DNA from 3 places in the Vogesella oryzagri genome. Region 3 is predicted to be linked to each of the others. Evidence: riboswitches for the same ligand, from Rfam matches in the RefSeq annotation. Region 3 holds a riboswitch; each other region holds the start of a gene.
The links. Region 3 has a riboswitch for glycine ahead of glyA (serine hydroxymethyltransferase). Riboswitches for the same ligand answer to the same signal wherever they lie in the genome.
Positions count from the first base shown of each region.

Region 1: it holds a riboswitch for glycine, as region 3 does, so the genes downstream of both, gcvT (glycine cleavage system aminomethyltransferase GcvT) here and glyA (serine hydroxymethyltransferase) in region 3, are expected to answer to the same signal.
Region 2: it holds a riboswitch for glycine, as region 3 does, so the genes downstream of both, glyA (serine hydroxymethyltransferase) here and glyA (serine hydroxymethyltransferase) in region 3, are expected to answer to the same signal.

Region 1 is NZ_JBEFLD010000007.1:122,458-128,333, reverse strand. Features, by position in the region: gene gcvP (aminomethyl-transferring glycine dehydrogenase) at 1-1,094, opposite strand, end outside; gene gcvH (glycine cleavage system protein GcvH) at 1,246-1,632, opposite strand; gene gcvT (glycine cleavage system aminomethyltransferase GcvT) at 1,714-2,799, opposite strand; glycine riboswitch at 2,833-2,927, opposite strand; glycine riboswitch at 2,937-3,038, opposite strand; gene gluQRS (tRNA glutamyl-Q(34) synthetase GluQRS) at 3,196-4,092, opposite strand; gene fdxA (ferredoxin FdxA) at 4,169-4,492, shown strand; gene cheD (chemoreceptor glutamine deamidase CheD) at 4,502-5,101, opposite strand; gene ABNW52_RS14050 (protein-glutamate methylesterase/protein-glutamine glutaminase) at 5,101-5,876, opposite strand, start outside.
Region 2 is NZ_JBEFLD010000011.1:5,592-11,467, forward strand. Features, by position in the region: gene ABNW52_RS17635 (L-serine ammonia-lyase) at 1-1,370, opposite strand, end outside; gene glyA (serine hydroxymethyltransferase) at 1,492-2,745, opposite strand; glycine riboswitch at 2,892-2,989, opposite strand; glycine riboswitch at 2,991-3,089, opposite strand; gene ABNW52_RS17645 (NAD(P)-dependent oxidoreductase) at 3,267-3,911, opposite strand; gene ABNW52_RS17650 (LysR family transcriptional regulator) at 4,016-4,912, shown strand; gene ABNW52_RS17655 (methyl-accepting chemotaxis protein) at 5,125-5,876, shown strand, end outside.
Region 3 is NZ_JBEFLD010000004.1:453,359-459,234, reverse strand. Features, by position in the region: gene ABNW52_RS09935 (choline ABC transporter substrate-binding protein) at 1-879, shown strand, start outside; gene ABNW52_RS09930 (organic hydroperoxide resistance protein) at 1,194-1,607, shown strand; gene ABNW52_RS09925 (L-serine ammonia-lyase) at 1,693-3,093, opposite strand; gene glyA (serine hydroxymethyltransferase) at 3,096-4,364, opposite strand; glycine riboswitch at 4,451-4,550, opposite strand; glycine riboswitch at 4,552-4,649, opposite strand; gene ABNW52_RS09915 (hypothetical protein) at 5,089-5,301, shown strand; gene betA (choline dehydrogenase) at 5,414-5,876, opposite strand, start outside.

The DNA of each region.
Region 1 (5,876 bases), on a different contig from region 3:
GCGGCCATGCGGTGGATGCGTGCGGCGATGCGCTGCACGCCCTCGGCACCGTGGTACACGGCGTACATGCCGGCGATGTTGGCCAACAAAACTTGACTGGTACAGATGTTGGAGTTGGCCTTCTCGCGGCGGATGTGCTGTTCGCGGGTCTGCAGCGCCATGCGCAGCGCGGTCTTGCCCTTGGCATCCACCGATACGCCGATGATGCGGCCCGGGGCGGAGCGCTTCATCTCGTCCTTGAACGCGAAGAAGGCAGCGTGCGGGCCACCGAAGCCCATCGGCACGCCAAAGCGCTGGGTGTTGCCCACCGCCACGTCGGCGCCCATTTCGGCCGGCGACTTCAGTGCCACCAGTGCCATCACGTCGGCGGCAACCACCGCCAGTGCGCCCTTGGCCTTGGCCGCGGCGATGTACGGGGTCAGGTCCAGCAGCTCGCCGGATTCGCCCGGGTACTGGAACAGCACGCCGAAGTAGTCGCCATTGCCGGCTTCTTCCGGGTGACCCAGCACCAGTTCGAAGTCGAAGTATTCGGCGCGGGTCTGCATCACGTCCAGGGTCTGCGGCAGCACGCGGCTGTCGACGAAGAACTGGTTGGATTTGGACTTTGACACGCGGCGTGCCATGGCCATCGCTTCGGCGGCGGCGGTAGCTTCGTCCAGCAGCGAGGCGTTGGCGATTTCCAGACCGGTGAGGTCGATCACCATCTGCTGGAAGTTCAGCAGCGCTTCCAGGCGGCCCTGGGCGATTTCCGCCTGGTACGGGGTGTAGGCGGTGTACCAGCCCGGGTTTTCCAGCACGTTGCGCAGGATCACGCCCGGGGTCAGCACCGGGTAGTAACCCAGGCCGATGAAGGACTTGTTCACCACGTTCTTGCTGGCCACCGCTTTCAGGTCGGCCAGGGCGTCGGCTTCACGCTGCGCCGGCGGCAGATCCAGGTTGCGGTTGAAGCGGATATTGGCCGGCACGGTCTGTGCCACCAGGTCCTCGAAGGAGCTGGCGCCGACATAGGCCAGCATCTCGGCCTTCTCGGCCTCGCACGGGCCAATGTGGCGTTCGATGAATTCTTGATGATTGAAGAGTTGCGAGAGCGACATGTCTTCGGTTCCGTATTTCATTGCCACGAAAACACACGGAAACACAGGCGACAAGGTTGGCCGCAGCGGCGGTCATGGCCATGTCCTTCCGTGTGCTTTCGTGGCTAAAAGCAAAAAAGCCCCGCTGTCTTGTGACAGCAGGGCCATTCGATCAGGCGCCGATTTCGGCTGCGTAGGCAGCGGCGTCGAGCAGCTTGTCCAGATCGGCGGCGTTGGCCGGCTTGATCTTGAAGAACCAGCCTGCGCCGTACGGCTCGCTGTTGGCCAGGTCTGGAGTGGCTTCCAGTTCGCCGTTCACTTCCAGCACTTCACCGGCGATCGGGGCGTAGATGTCGGAGGCGGCTTTTACCGACTCCACCACGCCAGCCTGCTCGCCATCACCCAGTGCGCTGCCTACGGTCGGCAGTTCCACGAACACGATGTCACCCAGCAGCTCTTGTGCATGCTCGGTGATGCCCACGGTAACGGTACCGTCAGCTTCCAGACGCAGCCATTCGTGGCTGGAAACGTATTTCAGTTCGGCGGGGATGTTGCTCATGTGATTCTCCTGATGCAGATAGTTTGGATCTTGATTGGGTATTACCGGGGTGACGCTCTCGCCACGTCGTTATACACCAGCTTATTCAAAAACTTTCTTGCCGTTGCGCACGAACGGCATTTTCACCACGCGCACCTCGGTCAGGGTGCCACGCAGGTCCACCTGGGCGGTAGCGCCGGTAGTGGCCGGGACACGCGCGATGGCGATGGAGTGTTTCAGGGTCGGGGAGAAGGTGCCGCTGGTGATGATGCCTTCCTGGCCATCGACCACTACTTTCTGGCCTTCGCGCAGCACGCCGCGGCCTTCCAGCACCAGGCCGACCTGCTTCATGGCCACGCCGGCGGCTTTCTGCGCTTGCAGTGCCTGGCGGCCGATGAAGTCACGCTCTTCCGGATTCCAGGCAATGGTCCAGCCCATGCCAGCTTCCAGCGGCGACACGGTTTCGTCCATGTCGTGGCCGTACAGGTTCATGCCGGCTTCCAGACGCAGGGTGTCGCGCGCGCCCAGGCCGATCGGCGCTACGCCGGCTGCCTGCAGCTGCTGGAAGAAAGGGATGGCTTCGGCGGCCGGGATCATGATTTCCAGGCCGTCTTCACCGGTGTAACCGGTGCGGGCCACAAACCAGTCGCCGAACGGCAGACCCTGGAATACTTTCAGGCCCTGGATGGAAGCGGCCCAGTCCGGCTTCACGGCACAGACTTTGGCAATAGCCTGCGGGCCTTGCACTGCCAGCATGGCCAGATCGCGGCGTACCTGCAGCTGCACGTCGAAGCCGGCGGACTGCTTGTCCATCCACGCCAGATCCTTGTCGGTGGTGCCGGCGTTGATCACCATGCGGTAGCCGTTGGCGGCCAGGTACACGATCAGATCGTCCACCACGCCGCCTTGCTCGTTGAGCATGCCGGAGTACAGTGCCTTGCCTTCGAAGCCCAGCTTGGACACGTCGTTGGCAATCAACTTTTGCAGCCAGGCTTTGGCATCGCTGCCGCTGATGTCCACCACGGTCATGTGGGAAACATCGAACATGCCGGCGTCACTACGCACGATTTCATGTTCTTTCAGCTGCGAGCCGTAATGGATGGGCATTTCCCAGCCGGCAAAGTCGACCATCTTTGCATTGGCGGCGATGTGCGCATCAAACAGGGGGGTACGTTTCGGGGCCGTCATGGGCAAGTCCTCGGAGTGAGTTTTTCCGCTAGCTCACACCCCTCTGTCCCTGCACCTGAGATTTTCCGGCATTGCGCCGTTAGCCCCTTCGGTGGGCGCGTATTGCGCCGCTCTCCAGATTCTACGGACCTTGCGATCCGATTCTTGCAGTCCTTTTGCCTGAGCGATTGCGGGTGCACTTGCGCCTTCGGCGGCAGCCTACTGCGCTAGCAGCGGCTACACTCTCCTGCGGAATGCCCGGATTATCGTTGTCCGCCGCCAGCTTGGCAAGTCGGGTTTTGTCCATTTTTCAGGCACTTGCGGCAAGTGCACAGCTGGCAATCATGATATTTCGCTTTGCGGCCAACCCCTTAGCCCGCCTGACAGCACTGGCGCGATAACCAGCCGCGCCTTAACTCAAGCGATAGTCACCGGGCCAGCCGGCACGCGGGCCAGCGACCAGTTGGCGAGTGCCCACTGCCACAGCTCTGGCAGCGACTGCCGCTCCGCCGGTGGCAGATGCCCGAGCCGTTGCAACGCCAGCCGCAACTCCCCTGCCGCCGCCTGCGGTGAAATGGCGGGTGCCAGCGTCTGCTTGGACAACTTCTCGCCGGCGGCATTGACCATCAGCGGCAGGTGGCAGTGCGTCACCGCCGGCCCCGCCAGACACTGGCGCAACCATAGCTGGCGCGGCGTGGACACCAGCAGATCAGCGCCGCGCACGATGTCATTGATGCCCTGCGCGATGTCGTCCACCACCACCGCCAGCTGGTAGGCCCAGAAGCCGTCGGCGCGCAGCAGCACAAAGTCGCCGATGTCGCGCTGTAGCTGCTGCACGTAATGCCCCTGCAGCCGGTCGTCGAAGCTCAGCTCGGTCTCCGGCACTGCCAGCCGCCAGGCGCGCGGTGAGCGACCCGTTGCCACGCCATGGCGGCAGGTGCCGGGGTAGACCATGCCATCGACGCCGCGCCGACCGTGCTCGCTGATTTCCTTGCGCGTGCAGGCGCAACCGTAGGCATCGCCTTGGGTAATGAGCTGGTCCAGTGCCGCGCGATACAACGGGTGGCGCTGGCTCTGGTACACCACCTCGCCGTCCCATTCGAAGCCGAACGCTTCCAGCGTGCGCAGAATGTTGGCCGCAGCGCCCGGCATTTCACGCGGCGGGTCCAGATCTTCCATGCGCAGCAACCACTGGCCACCACGGCAGCGGGCTTCGAGATAGCTGCCGACCGCCGTGGTTAGCGAACCGGCATGCAGCAAGCCGGTGGGGCTGGGGGCGAAACGACCACGATAATCAGGATTCAGGGCAGACATACGAGGACGGGCAGACAATAATCACAGACAGGCCCCCGTTGGCACGGGGCGGCCGGCGACTGACGGAGGGCGGGAAATGACGCACGTTGTAACTGAAGCCTGCATCAAATGCAAATACACCGACTGCGTGGAAGTGTGTCCGGTGGACTGCTTTCATGAAGGCCCCAATTGCCTGGTGATCGACCCGGACGAATGCATCGACTGCACGCTGTGCGTGCCGGAATGCCCGATCGACGCCATCACCACCGAAGAGGAACTGCCGCCGGGCCAGTTGGTGATGCTGGCGCTGAACGCCGAGCTGTCGAAAACCTGGCCAGTGATCGTCAGCCAGAAAGAGCCGCTGTCCGACCACGAGCACTGGGCCGGCGTCAGCGACAAGCGGGATCTGCTGGAACGCTGACGCGGCGGCTCAGATAAACAGGTCGATATCGCCGCTGCCCTTGCTTTCCGTATCGCGGTCGATACGGCGGCGGTAGCTGTCCTCTTCCTGCACCAGGGTCTGCTGCGGGCGGATTTTCTTGATCAGCACCTTGCCGCTATCAGTAAAGAAATACACCTTGCGCGCAATATCCGCCCCCAAATCTTCCGCCACGATGGGGATATGTTCCTGTGCCAGGAAGGCATGCACGAAACTGGCATTGCGCTGACCGATATTCACCTTGGTCATGCCATCCAGTACGCTGCCACCGCCGAATACCTTGGCTTCCAGCGTGCGGCGGTTGGCGCCCAGCTTGAGCATGTCGTTGATCAGCAGCTCCATGGCATGGGTGCCGAAGCGGGCCGGCATCAGCCGGTCGCTGCTGCTGCTGCCCTGATCCGGCAGCATGAAGTGGTTCATGCCGGCGATACCGGTAACCCGGTCGCGCAGACAGGCCGACACGCAGGAGCCCAGTACCGTCACCAGCAGCAGACCGTCGTCGGTGGCCTGATATTCGCCCGGCAACAGCTTGGCGGCATTCTTGTTGAAATGCTTATCGAAATAACGGTGCGCGGCATGACCTTTTGGCATCAGTCCTCCCGCTTACGTTGGCCGCACAGATAGGCCAGCACCCGCTCGGCCATGCACGGCAGCGGTACGACCTCATGCACCGCGCCCAGCTCGTAGGCGGCACGCGGCATGCCATACACTACGCACGAGGACTGATCCTGGCCGAAGTTGTAGCTACCGGCTTCACGCATGCGCAGCATGCCGGCGGCGCCATCCTTGCCCATGCCGGTAAGAATCACCCCCACCGCCCGCTTGCCCAGCAGCGTGGCCGCCGAATCGAACAGCACATCCACCGCCGGGCGGTGGCGATTCACTGGCTCGCTCTGCGCCAGGTGAGTAAACAGCTGCCCGCCACGACTGACGATGCTCAAATGGGAGTGCCCGGGGGCGATATAGATATTGCCGGCAGCCAGCGGCTGGCCATCGCTTGCCTCGCACACGGTCATGGCGCAGCACTGGTCCAGTCGCTGCGCAAACGACAGGGTGAAATGCTCCGGCATATGCTGCACCACCAGCACCGGCGGGGTATTGGCCGGCAGGCTGCTGAGGAACTCGCGCAGCGCCTCGGTGCCGCCGGTGGAGGCGCCCACCACGATCACCGCCTCCTTGCGCAGGATGGTCATGCCGGGCGCGGTGGCCAGCGGCGTCGCCGTTTGCTGGATGAAGCGGCTCGGTAACTGCACGCGCGCAGCAGCGGCGGTGCGGATTTTCTCGCAGATCAGCTCGGCATACCCCTGCATGCCACGGCCGATATCCCCCTGCGGCTTGGCGATGCAGTCCACGGCGCCCAGTTCCA
Region 2 (5,876 bases), on a different contig from region 3:
ATCACATTGATCGCCAGGCCGCCACGCGCGGTTTCCTTGTACTTGTTGCTCATGTCACGGCCGGTGTCGCGCATGGTCTTGATCACCCGATCCAGCGACACGAAGTGCTGGCCATCGCCACGCAGCGCCATGCGCGCGGCGTTGATGGCCTTGATCGCCGCCATGGCGTTGCGCTCGATGCACGGCACCTGCACCAGGCCGCCCACCGGGTCGCAGGTCAGGCCCAGGTTGTGCTCCATGCCGATCTCGGCGGCGTTCTCTGCCTGTTCCGGCGTACCGCCCAGCACTTCGGCCAGCGCGCCGGCGGCCATCGAGCAGGCGGAGCCGACCTCGCCCTGGCAGCCGACTTCGGCACCGGAGATGGAGGCATTGAGCTTGAACAAGATGCCGATGGCGCCGGCGGTGAGCAGGAAGCGCACCACGCCGTCCTCGCTGGCGTTCGGCACGAAGCGCGCATAGTAGTGCAGCACCGCCGGGATGATGCCGGCTGCGCCGTTGGTCGGCGCGGTGACCACACGGCCGCCGCCGGCGTTTTCCTCGTTCACCGCCAATGCGTACAGGTTTACCCAGTCCATCACCGTCAGCGGGTCACGCAGCGCGGCTTCCGGCGCATTGGTGAGCTTGCGGTACAGGTCGGCGGCACGGCGCTTCACCTTCATGCCGCCAGGCAGGATACCTTCGTGGGCGCAGCCGCGCTGCACGCAGCCTTGCATCACCTGCCAGATCTGCAGCAGGCCGGCGCGCACTTCCTCCTCGCTGCGCCAGGCCAGCTCGTTCTCCAGCATGATCTGGCTGATGCTCTTGCCGTGACGCTGGCACAGCGCCAGCAGCTCGGCACCGGTCTTGAACGGGTGCTTCAGTTCGGTCACGCCCGGCGGCACGAAGCCGGCATCGATCGCCGCCTCATCCACCACGAAGCCGCCGCCCACCGAGTAGTAGGCGCGCTTGGACAGGCTGTTGCCGGCGGTGTCGAAGGCTTCGAAGATCATGCCGTTGGGGTGGTAGGGCAGGGCCTTGCGCTTGTACAGCAGCAGGTCTTCCGCTTCGTTGAAGGCAATGCGCTGCTGGCCGAGCAGGGAGATCGCCTTGTCGGCGCGGATGGTGGCCAGTATCTGTGGCACGGCATCGGTGTCCACCAGGTCGGGTTGCTCGCCGGCCAGGCCCAGCAGCACCGCGGTATCGGTGCCGTGGCCCTTGCCGGTAGCACCCAGCGAACCGAACATTTCCGATTTCACGCGCGTGGTGGCGGCCAGCAGGCCGTCTTTTTCCAGGCGGGCGACAAACTGCCGCGCGGCGCGCATCGGGCCGACGGTGTGGGAGCTGGACGGGCCGATGCCGATCTTGAACAGGTCGAAAACACTGATTGCCATGCTGCTTCTCTTGTCTGGTTGCGGTGCCGCCGTGGGTTGGCGGCACCCGGTTTACAGGGGGTGGCCCCGTGCTATTGGACAACGCGCCGCGGCCAGGGTTGACCGCAGCGCCACTACTATTTTAACGATAGACCGGATACGCGGCGCACAGCTCCGCAACCTGGCGTTTCACGCGTGCGCTCACTTCCGGGTTCTCGATGTCATCGAGAATGTCACACACCCAGTGCGCCACCTGACGGGCTTCGGTTTCCTTGAAGCCGCGGCTGGTGATGGCCGGGGTGCCGATGCGGATACCGCTGGTGACGAACGGGCTTTGCGGATCGTTCGGCACCGCGTTCTTGTTGACGGTGATGTGCGCGGCACCCAGTGCGGCATCGGCAGCCTTGCCGGTGAGGCCCTTGTCGATCAGGCTCAGCAGGAACAGGTGGTCGTCGGTCTTGCCGGACACGATGCTGTAACCGCGGGTCTGGAATACATGCACCATGGCGCGGGCGTTGGCCAGCACCTGCTGCTGGTAATCGACGAATTCCGGCTGCAGCGCTTCCTGGAATGCCACCGCCTTGGCGGCAATCACGTGCATCAGCGGGCCACCCTGGATGCCGGGGAATACCACCGAGTTCAGTTTCTTCTCCAGTTCCGGGTTGCTGGCCGCCAGGATCAGGCCGCCGCGCGGGCCGCGCAGGGTCTTGTGGGTGGTGGTGGTCACCACGTGGGCGTGCGGAATCGGGTTCGGGTACAGGCCGGCAGCCACCAGGCCGGCAACGTGGGCCATGTCCACGAACAGGTAGGCGCCAACGCTGTCGGCGATCTGGCGCATGCGCGCCCAGTCCACCACCAGCGAGTAGGCGGAGAAGCCGGCCACCAGCATCTTCGGCTGGTACTCATTGGCCATGCGCTGTACTTCGTCGTAGTCGATCTCGCCGGTTTCCGGGTTCAGGCCGTACTGCACCGCATGGTAGATCTTGCCGGAGAAGTTGACCTTGGCGCCGTGGGTGAGGTGGCCGCCGTGGGCCAGGCTCATGCCCAGCACGGTGTCGTGCGGTTCCAGCAGTGCCATGTACACGGCGGCATTGGCCTGGCTGCCGGAGTGCGGCTGCACGTTGGCGTAGTCGGCGCCGAACAGCTGCTTGGCGCGGTCGATGGCCAGCTGCTCGACTACGTCCACGTGTTCGCAGCCGCCGTAGTAGCGCTTGCCGGGGTAGCCCTCGGCGTACTTGTTGGTGAGCTGGCTGCCCTGTGCCTGCATTACGCGCGGGCTGGTGTAGTTCTCGGAGGCAATCAGCTCGATGTGGTCCTGCTGGCGCTGGTCTTCGGCCTGCATGGCGGCCCACAGGGCGTCGTCGAAACCGGCAATCTGCATATCCTGGGTAAACATCGCGTATCTCCTGGTCGCCGGCGCAGGCGGCAAAAGGTTGGCCGCACCGCGCCTTGAATAAAACGGGCGGTGACGGGCGGACGGTCTGCTGGATGCGGCAGACAGATGGATGGATGGGCGTCCGCCCGGTATCACCGGACGATGCCCCCTCTGTCCCTTTGCCTGAGAGATTGCGGCGCAGTGTGCACTGGCCATGCTGCCTTCGGCGAGGCCGCGCCGTGTGGCGGGCCTACTCTCCAGAGTGCCTGACCAGCGCAGTTCTTTTGCCTGAGAGTTTCTGGGGCGATTCCCCTTCGGCGCTGCCGCTGGACGCTTGTCCGGGCAGTCTCTCCTGCGCTGGTGGCGGCCAACCTTGCAATCGGCCGCGTGGCTTGGCGCAATCTAGAGAAGGTGGCCGAGGCTGTCAACGCATGTCGGACAGTATTCTATGTGCAGCTGCAGCATGCAGCGGCGTGGCAGATGTAAAAACACCCCACCGGGCACGTGGCGTGCCTGCGGGGAGCTGCTGATGCTGCGTTGCGTCAGGCGCTGGCGGCGGTGAAGCGGCGGCGATGATGTTGCGGGGTTTCCGCTTCATCCAGAATGGCCACCGCCAGGTCGGCTACGCTGATGCCGGCCGGGGCGTCGCCGGCCATCAGCAGCTCGTCGCCGCCCAGGCGGTAGTGGCCGCTGCGCGCGCCCGGTGCCAGCAGGGCCGGCGGCGACACGAACGCCCAGTCCAGCTGCTGTTCGCCCTGCAACTGCTGCAGCGCCTGGCGTGCGCCTTCGGCGCCTTCCTTGTATTCGGCAGGGAAGTGCGGGGTGTCGATCAGCTGCACGCCGGGCGCCACGTACAGGCTGCCGGCGCCGCCTACCTCGATGAAGCGCGCCACGCCGGCGGCCTTGACCCCGGCGACGATGGCGGCATGGCCCTGCAGGAACAGCTGGCGGATGTCGGCCTTGTCCCAGCCCGGATTGAAGGCGCTGATCACCACGTCGTGGCCGCGCACCGCGCTGGCGATGCTGTCGGCGTCGTAGGCATTGGCCGCCACTACTGTCAGGTTGGCCGCTGCGGTTACGCGTTCGGGGCGGCTGACAATGGCGCTGAGCTGGTGGCCGCGGGCCAGGGCTTCCTGCTGGATGGCGCTGCCGACAAAGCCGCTGGCGCCGATAAGGGCAATCTTCATGTGGACTCCTTCACGAGGGGTGAAACATGAGTCCATGGTAGTAAACGGCAGTGGACTTGATAATCCATGCTATTTTTCATTCATTGTGAAGTGGTGCTACATAAATGGATGAATTGCGCAGCATGGCGGTGTTTGCCACGGTGATTGAGAAGGGGTCGATGAACAGTGCGGCGGCAACGCTGGGCATGACGCCATCGGCGGTGAGTCAGCACGTGCGCCGGCTGGAGCAACTGCATGGCGTGGTGCTACTGCACCGTACCACCCGCAAGCTCAGCCTGACCGAGGCCGGCAGTCTGTTCTACCAGGGCTGTGCGCAGATGTTGGCCGCCGCGCGCCAGGCGGAAAGCCAGCTGGCGGCCATGCGCGAAGCACCCAGCGGTGAGTTGCGCATTTCCGCGCCCAGCGGTTTTGCCGGCGGTGTGCTGGGCGAGGCGCTGGCGCCGCTGCTGGCGGCTAACCCCGGGCTGAGCCTGCAACTGTTTTTTCACGATGAGCTGGTGGATCTGACCGACTTGCGCATCGATCTGGCGTTGCGGGCCGGCAACCTGCCGGACTCCACCCAGGTGGCGCGCTATCTGTGCGACTGGCCACTGCTGTTGTGTGCGGCTCCGGCGTACCTGGCGGCGGCGGGCGAGCCGCAGCAGCCGGCCGAGTTGGCTCGGCACGCCATGATCGGCGTCAACCCGCGCGGCGGCGCGCAATTCCCGCTGCAATTGACGCGTGGCGAAGAGGTGCAGCGGTTGACGCTGCCGGCGCGCATTGCCAGCAACAGCATGCTGTCGGCGCGGGCATTCGCGCTGGCCGGCATGGGCATTGCGCTGCAGCCGGAGCCGGAAATCCGCCGCGAACTGGCTGCCGGGCTGCTGCAGCAGCTGTTGCCGGAGTGGCGGGCACCCGCATTACCCATCTATCTGGTGACGCCACGGCGCGATGCGCAGCCGGCCAAGGTAAGGCATGCGCTGGCCGCTTTGCAGGTGGCGCTGGGTAAACGTGCAGATTGAATATTGTCGTCTGTACGACTGGAATTTTCCGCTGTTTAAACCTAACATGTCGAAATTGTGAATTTGTTTTAAATCAATTCAATGTCATGGTAATGCCGACTTTATTGCCGAAAGTGCATGAAATTGTTTTCTGGCTATAACAGGAACGGGGCCATGTCCTCGGTAGTACCATCCACCATCGCACAAATCAATAAACAGGGGAAAAACCAATCATGTCTTTGCGCACAAAATTGATGGCATTTGTGCTGCTGGTGATAGCAGCACTCGCCGTCGTCTTCTGTGGTGTGGCCTACTGGAAAATGAGTGACACGCTGGAAAGCCAGATTGAAGGCCAGATCAAGATGGCGGCCGACAATAAGGTGAGCTTTGTCTCCGAATGGGTGCAGGTGCGTCAGAACATTGTGGCGGCCGTGTTGCCGCGCTTTGGCACCGGTGAACTCAAGCCCATCCTCGATCAGGCGCAGAATGCCGGCAAGTTCGACGATATGTACGTCGGCCAGCCGGACAAAACCATGACCCAGTTCTCCGGCGGCACCCCGGTACCGCCGGGCTACGATCCGACCGGTCGTCCGTGGTTCCTGGCCGCCAAGGATGCCAACGGCCCGATCGCCTCGCCGCCGTACATCGATGCTGCCACCAAGCGCCCGATCATCACCTTTGCCCAGGCGCGCAAGGATGGCGGCCAGCTGGTGGCCGTGGCCGGTGGTGACGTGACGCTGGCGCGCGTGGTGGAGGAAGTGGTGTCCGCCAAGCTGCCGGGCGATGGTTATGCCTTCCTGATCACTGCCGAAGGGGACGTGATTGCCCACCCACAGAAAGATTCCGGCCTGAAGAAGATCAGCGACGTGGTACCGGGCTTCGACCTGGGCGCGCTGAACAAGGACGGTCAGATCCAGTTTGCCGATATCGATGGCAGCAAGCAGATGGTGGCGCTGTTCCCGGTGCCGAAAACCAGCTGGCTGCT
Region 3 (5,876 bases):
GCGGCCGAATCCGCCCAGTGCCAGAAGGTGCGTTTTGCCGATGTCGGCTGGACCGATATCGCTGCCACCACCGGCATGGCCAGCGTGGTGCTGGAAGGGTTGGGCTACAAACCGGTGACCACCATTGCTTCGGTGCCGATCACCTTTGCCGGTATCAAGAACAAGCAGATCGACGCCTTTCTCGGCTACTGGAACCCGAGTATGACGCCGATGATCGAGCCGTTTGCCAAGGCTGGGCAGCTGAAGGTGCTGGATCGCCCCAACCTGGTGGGCGCCAAGTACACGCTGGCGGTGCCGGACTATGTGGCGGCTGGCGGCCTGAAAACCTTTGCCGACATTGCCAAGTTCAAGGACAAGCTAAACGGTAAGATCTTCGGCATCGAGCCGGGTAACGACGGCAACAAGCTGATCCAGGACATGATCAAGAAGAACCAGTTTGGCCTGACCGGCTTCAAACTGGTGGAATCGAGCGAAGCCGGCATGATGTCGGAAGTGGAACGCGCGATCCGCCAGAAGAGCTGGGTAGTGTTCCTGGGCTGGGAGCCGCATCCGATGAACGTGAAGTTCAAGATGACCTACCTGGCCGGTGGCGATGACGTGTTCGGCCCCAACTTCGGCGAGGCCAAGGTGTACACCGCGCTGGCTACCGACTATCAGACCCGCTGTCCGAACGTGGCGAAACTGCTGACCAACCTGCAATTCACCACCGACATCGAAAACCGCGTGATGGGCCCGATCATGGCCAAGGTCAAGCCGGAAACCGCCGCGCGCGACTACCTGAAGAAAAACCCGTTCGTGCTGAAGAACTGGCTCGCGGGCGTGACCACCTTCGATGGCAAGGACGGCATGGCTGCCGTACAGCACCACCTGGCCAACTGATTCTGCGTCTGCCGTGCAAAAGCCGCCATCCTGTGATGGCGGCTTTGTCGTTGTTGCTCCCGTGCGCTGAGTGGATGGGGCTGTGGTGGCTACAGCGAGCTGCTGTCGTGCTTTCTGGCGGCGGCTGGTGTCGCCGGAGCCCTCAGTTGTAGATAGACGTGCCTTGTTGCCGCCTGAAAGCCACCACCGGCGCTGGCGGTTTTGCGGCCGGCAATAGGGTGGAGCAATGGCTGATATTGCCAAATACAAGTTGTGTGCAATTTAGTTGTGTATGATCATTGTGGCTCCCCAATCGCACAGCCCAGGAGTACACCATGCAAGTTCTGTATACCGCCCATGCCACCGCTACTGGCGGCCGTGATGGCCGCGCCGTCAGCGACGATCGTCAACTGGATGTGCCACTGGCGATGCCGCCAGCACTGGGTGGCAATGGCGCTGGCAGTAACCCGGAGCAGCTGTTTGCCGCCGGCTACGCCGCCTGCTTCCTGTCGGCGCTCAAGCTGGTCGCCGGCCAGCAGCGCGTGGCCCTGCCGGCTAGCGCGGCTGTAGCGGCAGCGGTGAGCATCGGGCGTGACGATAGCGGCTTCGGCCTGGCGGTGACCTTGAACATCAGCCTGCCGGGCGTGGCGGCCGCGGCGGCGCAGACGGTGATCGATGCCGCACACCAGGTCTGCCCGTATTCCCGCGCCACCCGCGGCAATATCGCGGTCAGCCTGCAGCTGGCCTGAGCAAGCGGTCCACACGGCAGATAAAAAAACGCCCGCAGCTGCGGGCGTTTGTCGTGGGGGCGGCCAACGTTGGCCGCAGTGCCGCTCAGCACTCGACAATGTTGACCGGTACCTCGACGATGTTTACTGCCAGGCCACCGCGGGCGGTTTCCTTGTACTTGGTGCTCATGTCGCGGCCGGTGTCACGCATGGTCTTGATCACCCGGTCCAGCGACACAAAATGCTGACCGTCTCCGCGCAGCGCCATGCGCACCGCGTTGATGGCCTTCACCGACGCCATGGCGTTGCGTTCGATACACGGCACCTGCACCAGGCCGCCCACCGGGTCGCAGGTCAGGCCCAGGTTGTGCTCCATGCCGATCTCGGCGGCATTTTCCACCTGTTCCGGCGTGCCGCCCATCACCTCGGCCAGGCCGCCTGCCGCCATCGAACAGGCGGAGCCGACCTCGCCCTGGCAACCGACTTCGGCGCCGGAGATGGAGGCGTTAAGCTTGAACAGGATGCCGATGGCACCGGCGGTGAGCAGGAAGCGCACCACGCCGTCGTCGCTGGCGCCGGGCACGAAGCGGGCGTAGTAGTGCAACACCGCCGGCACGATGCCGGCCGCGCCGTTGGTCGGTGCGGTGACCACGCGGCCGCCGCCGGCGTTTTCCTCGTTCACCGCCAGCGCGTACAGGTTCACCCAGTCCATCACAGTCAGCGGGTCACGCAGGCTGGCTTCCGGCGTCGACAGCAGCTTGCGGTGCATGTCGGCGGCGCGGCGTTTTACTTTCATGCCGCCGGGCAGGATGCCTTCGTGCGCACAGCCGCGCTGCACGCAAGCCTGCATCACGTGCCAGATGCCCAGCAGGCCGGCGCGCACTTCTTCCTCGCTGCGCCAGGCTAGCTCGTTCTCCAGCATGATCTGGCTGATCGGCTTGCCATGCTCCTTGCACAGTGCCAACAGCTCGGCCGCGTTCTTGAACGGGTGGCGCAGCTCGGTGGCGCCCGGTGGTACGAAGCCGGCGTCCACCGCCGCTTCGTCCACCACGAAACCACCGCCCACCGAGTAATACGCCCGCTTGACGATGACTTCGCCGCGGTCGTCGCGCGCCTCGAAGGTCATGCCGTTGGGGTGGTAGGGCAGCGATTTGCGCTTGTGCAGCACCAGGTGTTCACCTTCCGCGAATAGCACCTCGTGGCTGCCCAGCAGTCGCAGCCGCTTGCTGTCACGAATCGCCGCCACCATCGCCGGCACGGCGTCGGTGTCGACTTCGTCCGGCAGTTCGCCCTGCAGCCCCAGCAGTACCGCGATGTCGGAGCCATGGCCCTTGCCGGTGGCGCCCAGCGAGCCGAACAGCTCGCAACGCACGCTGGCTACGGCGGCCAGCTGGCCGTCCTTCTCCAGGCGGGCGACGAACTGTCGCGCGGCGCGCATCGGGCCGACGGTGTGGGAGCTGGATGGGCCGATGCCGATCTTGAACAGATCAAACACGCTGATGGCCATGATCAGCTCTCGCTGACTGCGCGGTATACCGGATACGCGGCGCACAGCTCCGCTACCTGGCGTTTCACGCGTGCGCTCACTTCCGGGTTCTCGATGTCGTCGAGGATGTCGCACACCCAGTGCGCCACCTGGCGGGCTTCGGTTTCCTTGAAGCCACGGCTGGTGATGGCCGGAGTGCCGATGCGGATGCCGCTGGTCACGAACGGGCTTTGCGGATCGTTCGGCACCGCGTTCTTGTTCACGGTGATGTGGGCGGCGCCCAGCGCGGCATCGGCGGCCTTGCCGGTGAGGCCCTTGTCGATCAGGTTCAGCAGGAACAGGTGGTCATCGGTCTTGCCGGACACGATGCTGTAGCCGCGGGTCTGGAACACATGCACCATGGCGCGGGCATTGGCCAGCACTTGCTTCTGGTAGTCAACGAACTCCGGCTGCAGCGCTTCCTGGAACGCCACCGCCTTGGCGGCGATCACGTGCATCAGCGGGCCACCCTGGATGCCGGGGAATACCACCGAGTTCAGTTTCTTTTCCAGTTCCGGGTTGCTGGCCGCCAGGATCAGGCCGCCGCGCGGGCCGCGCAGGGTCTTGTGGGTGGTGGTGGTCACCACGTGGGCGTGCGGAATCGGGTTCGGGTACAGGCCGGCGGCCACCAGGCCGGCAACGTGGGCCATGTCCACGAACAGGTAGGCGCCGATGCTGTCGGCGATCTCGCGCATGCGCTTCCAGTCCACCACCAGCGAGTAGGCGGAGAAACCTGCCACGATCATCTTCGGCTGGTATTCATTGGCCATGCGCTGCACTTCGTCGTAGTCGATCTCGCCGGTTTCCGGGTTCAGACCGTACTGCACCGCGTGGTAGATCTTGCCGGAGAAGTTGACCTTGGCGCCGTGGGTGAGGTGGCCGCCGTGCGCCAGGCTCATGCCCAGCACGGTGTCGTGCGGTTCCAGCAGTGCCATGTACACGGCGGCATTGGCCTGGCTGCCGGAGTGTGGTTGCACGTTGGCGTAATCGGCGCCGAACAGCTGCTTGGCGCGGTCGATGGCCAGCTGCTCGACGACGTCCACGTGTTCGCAGCCGCCGTAGTAGCGCTTGCCGGGGTAGCCCTCGGCGTACTTGTTGGTGAGCTGGCTGCCCTGTGCCTGCATTACGCGCGGGCTGGTGTAGTTCTCGGAGGCAATCAGCTCGATGTGGTCCTGCTGGCGCTGGTCTTCGGCCTGCATGGCGGCCCACAGGGCGTCGTCGAAACCGGCAATCTGCATATCCTGGGTAAACATGGCGCTCTCCAAACGGGTGGGCTGCGGCCAACGTTGGCCGCAAGCCCGATAAACGGGGTGGGTGGTCGCTGGCGACCGTGCTTGCCCCCTCTGTCCGTTTGCCTGAGAGATTGGGCGCATCGGGTTGACGATGCGCCGTGCTGCCTTCGGCGAGATGCGCGGGCGGCGCATCTGCTCTCCAGAGAGCCTGGGCAGGACAGTTCTTTTGCCTGAGAGTTTTCGGGGCGATTCCCCTTCGGCGCCGCCGCTGGGGGCTACCCGGGCGATCTCTCCTGTCTGCCTGACATGGCTGTCAGTCAATCTAGAGAGCGCCTTGACGGGCGTCAATGCGTGCCGTCGGCGGCTTTTTCGCCATCCGGCGGCGGGTCTTGGCTGGCGGCGCGGGCAGGGCGGGAAAGTGCCGGAATTGCGTCGGTCATGGCATGAAAGCGGTCGGCTATGGCAATGCTTTGGCGCCGCTCGCCAGCATGGTGTGGCAATTATAATATTTTGATTTTTATGGGAAATGCGGCTTTTTTGCGACAGTCTGCCTGTGTTGCGGGCGACTATCGCTTGCGGTGATGTGGCGGAGATGAACTTTCGTTATCGATTGTAATCGATTCGTAAAAATACATTTATATGATCAGTATCGAACATTTGTGTCGCAATCTTGATGTTGCATTGCACAAGATGGCGCTACAATTGCGGTGTAGTTTGATGACTGAAAAACATATTGGACGCTGAAATGAAATACATTATCTCTAGCCTGCTGGCACTGCTGCGTAACAAGAACATTCAACTGGAAGCCGGCCTGCGCGTGAATTACGCCCCGCATGGCTATGTGAAAAAGTTCGACGGCACCGTGGTTGCCTACGACAAGGCGCGTGGCGTACTGGTGGCCTGGCCGCGTGGCGGTAGCGACTGGTTGTCGAAGGAAGATCTGGCAGTCATCTGCTGAAATATTCGGATATGAAAAACGGCTCGCAACTGGCGGGCCATTTTTATTTGCACTGCCGGCTGCGCAAATAAAAAACGCGCACCGGAGTGCGCGTGACAGGTGTGGAGTCGGGTCAACGAATGGCTTCGGCCCTGGGCGGATACCACAGCAGGGCCGCCTGCGGGTCACGGGCGGCGGCTTCGGCCAGCTTGGCCGGCTGCCGGCCGGCGACAAAGTAGGGTGCCTGCGAGCGCGGCAGTGGCGCACGGCCGCGGATGCGGTCGGCGATCTTCTCCGCCATCATGATGGTGGGCGCGTTGAGGTTGCCGGTGGTGACCTGCGGCATGATCGAGGCATCCACCACGCGCAGCCCGCTCAGGCCGTGCACGCGGCCTTCGTTGTCCACTACCGCCATCGGATCGCTGGCGTCGCCCATCTTGCAGGTGCAGGACGGGTGCAGCGCGGTTTCGGCGTGTTCGCGCACGAAGGCGTCGATCTCGGCATCGCTCTTGATCATCATGCCCGGCTTGATTTCCTTGCCGCGGAACTCGTCCATCGCCTGCTGCGCGATGATCTCGCGGGTGATGCGCACCCCG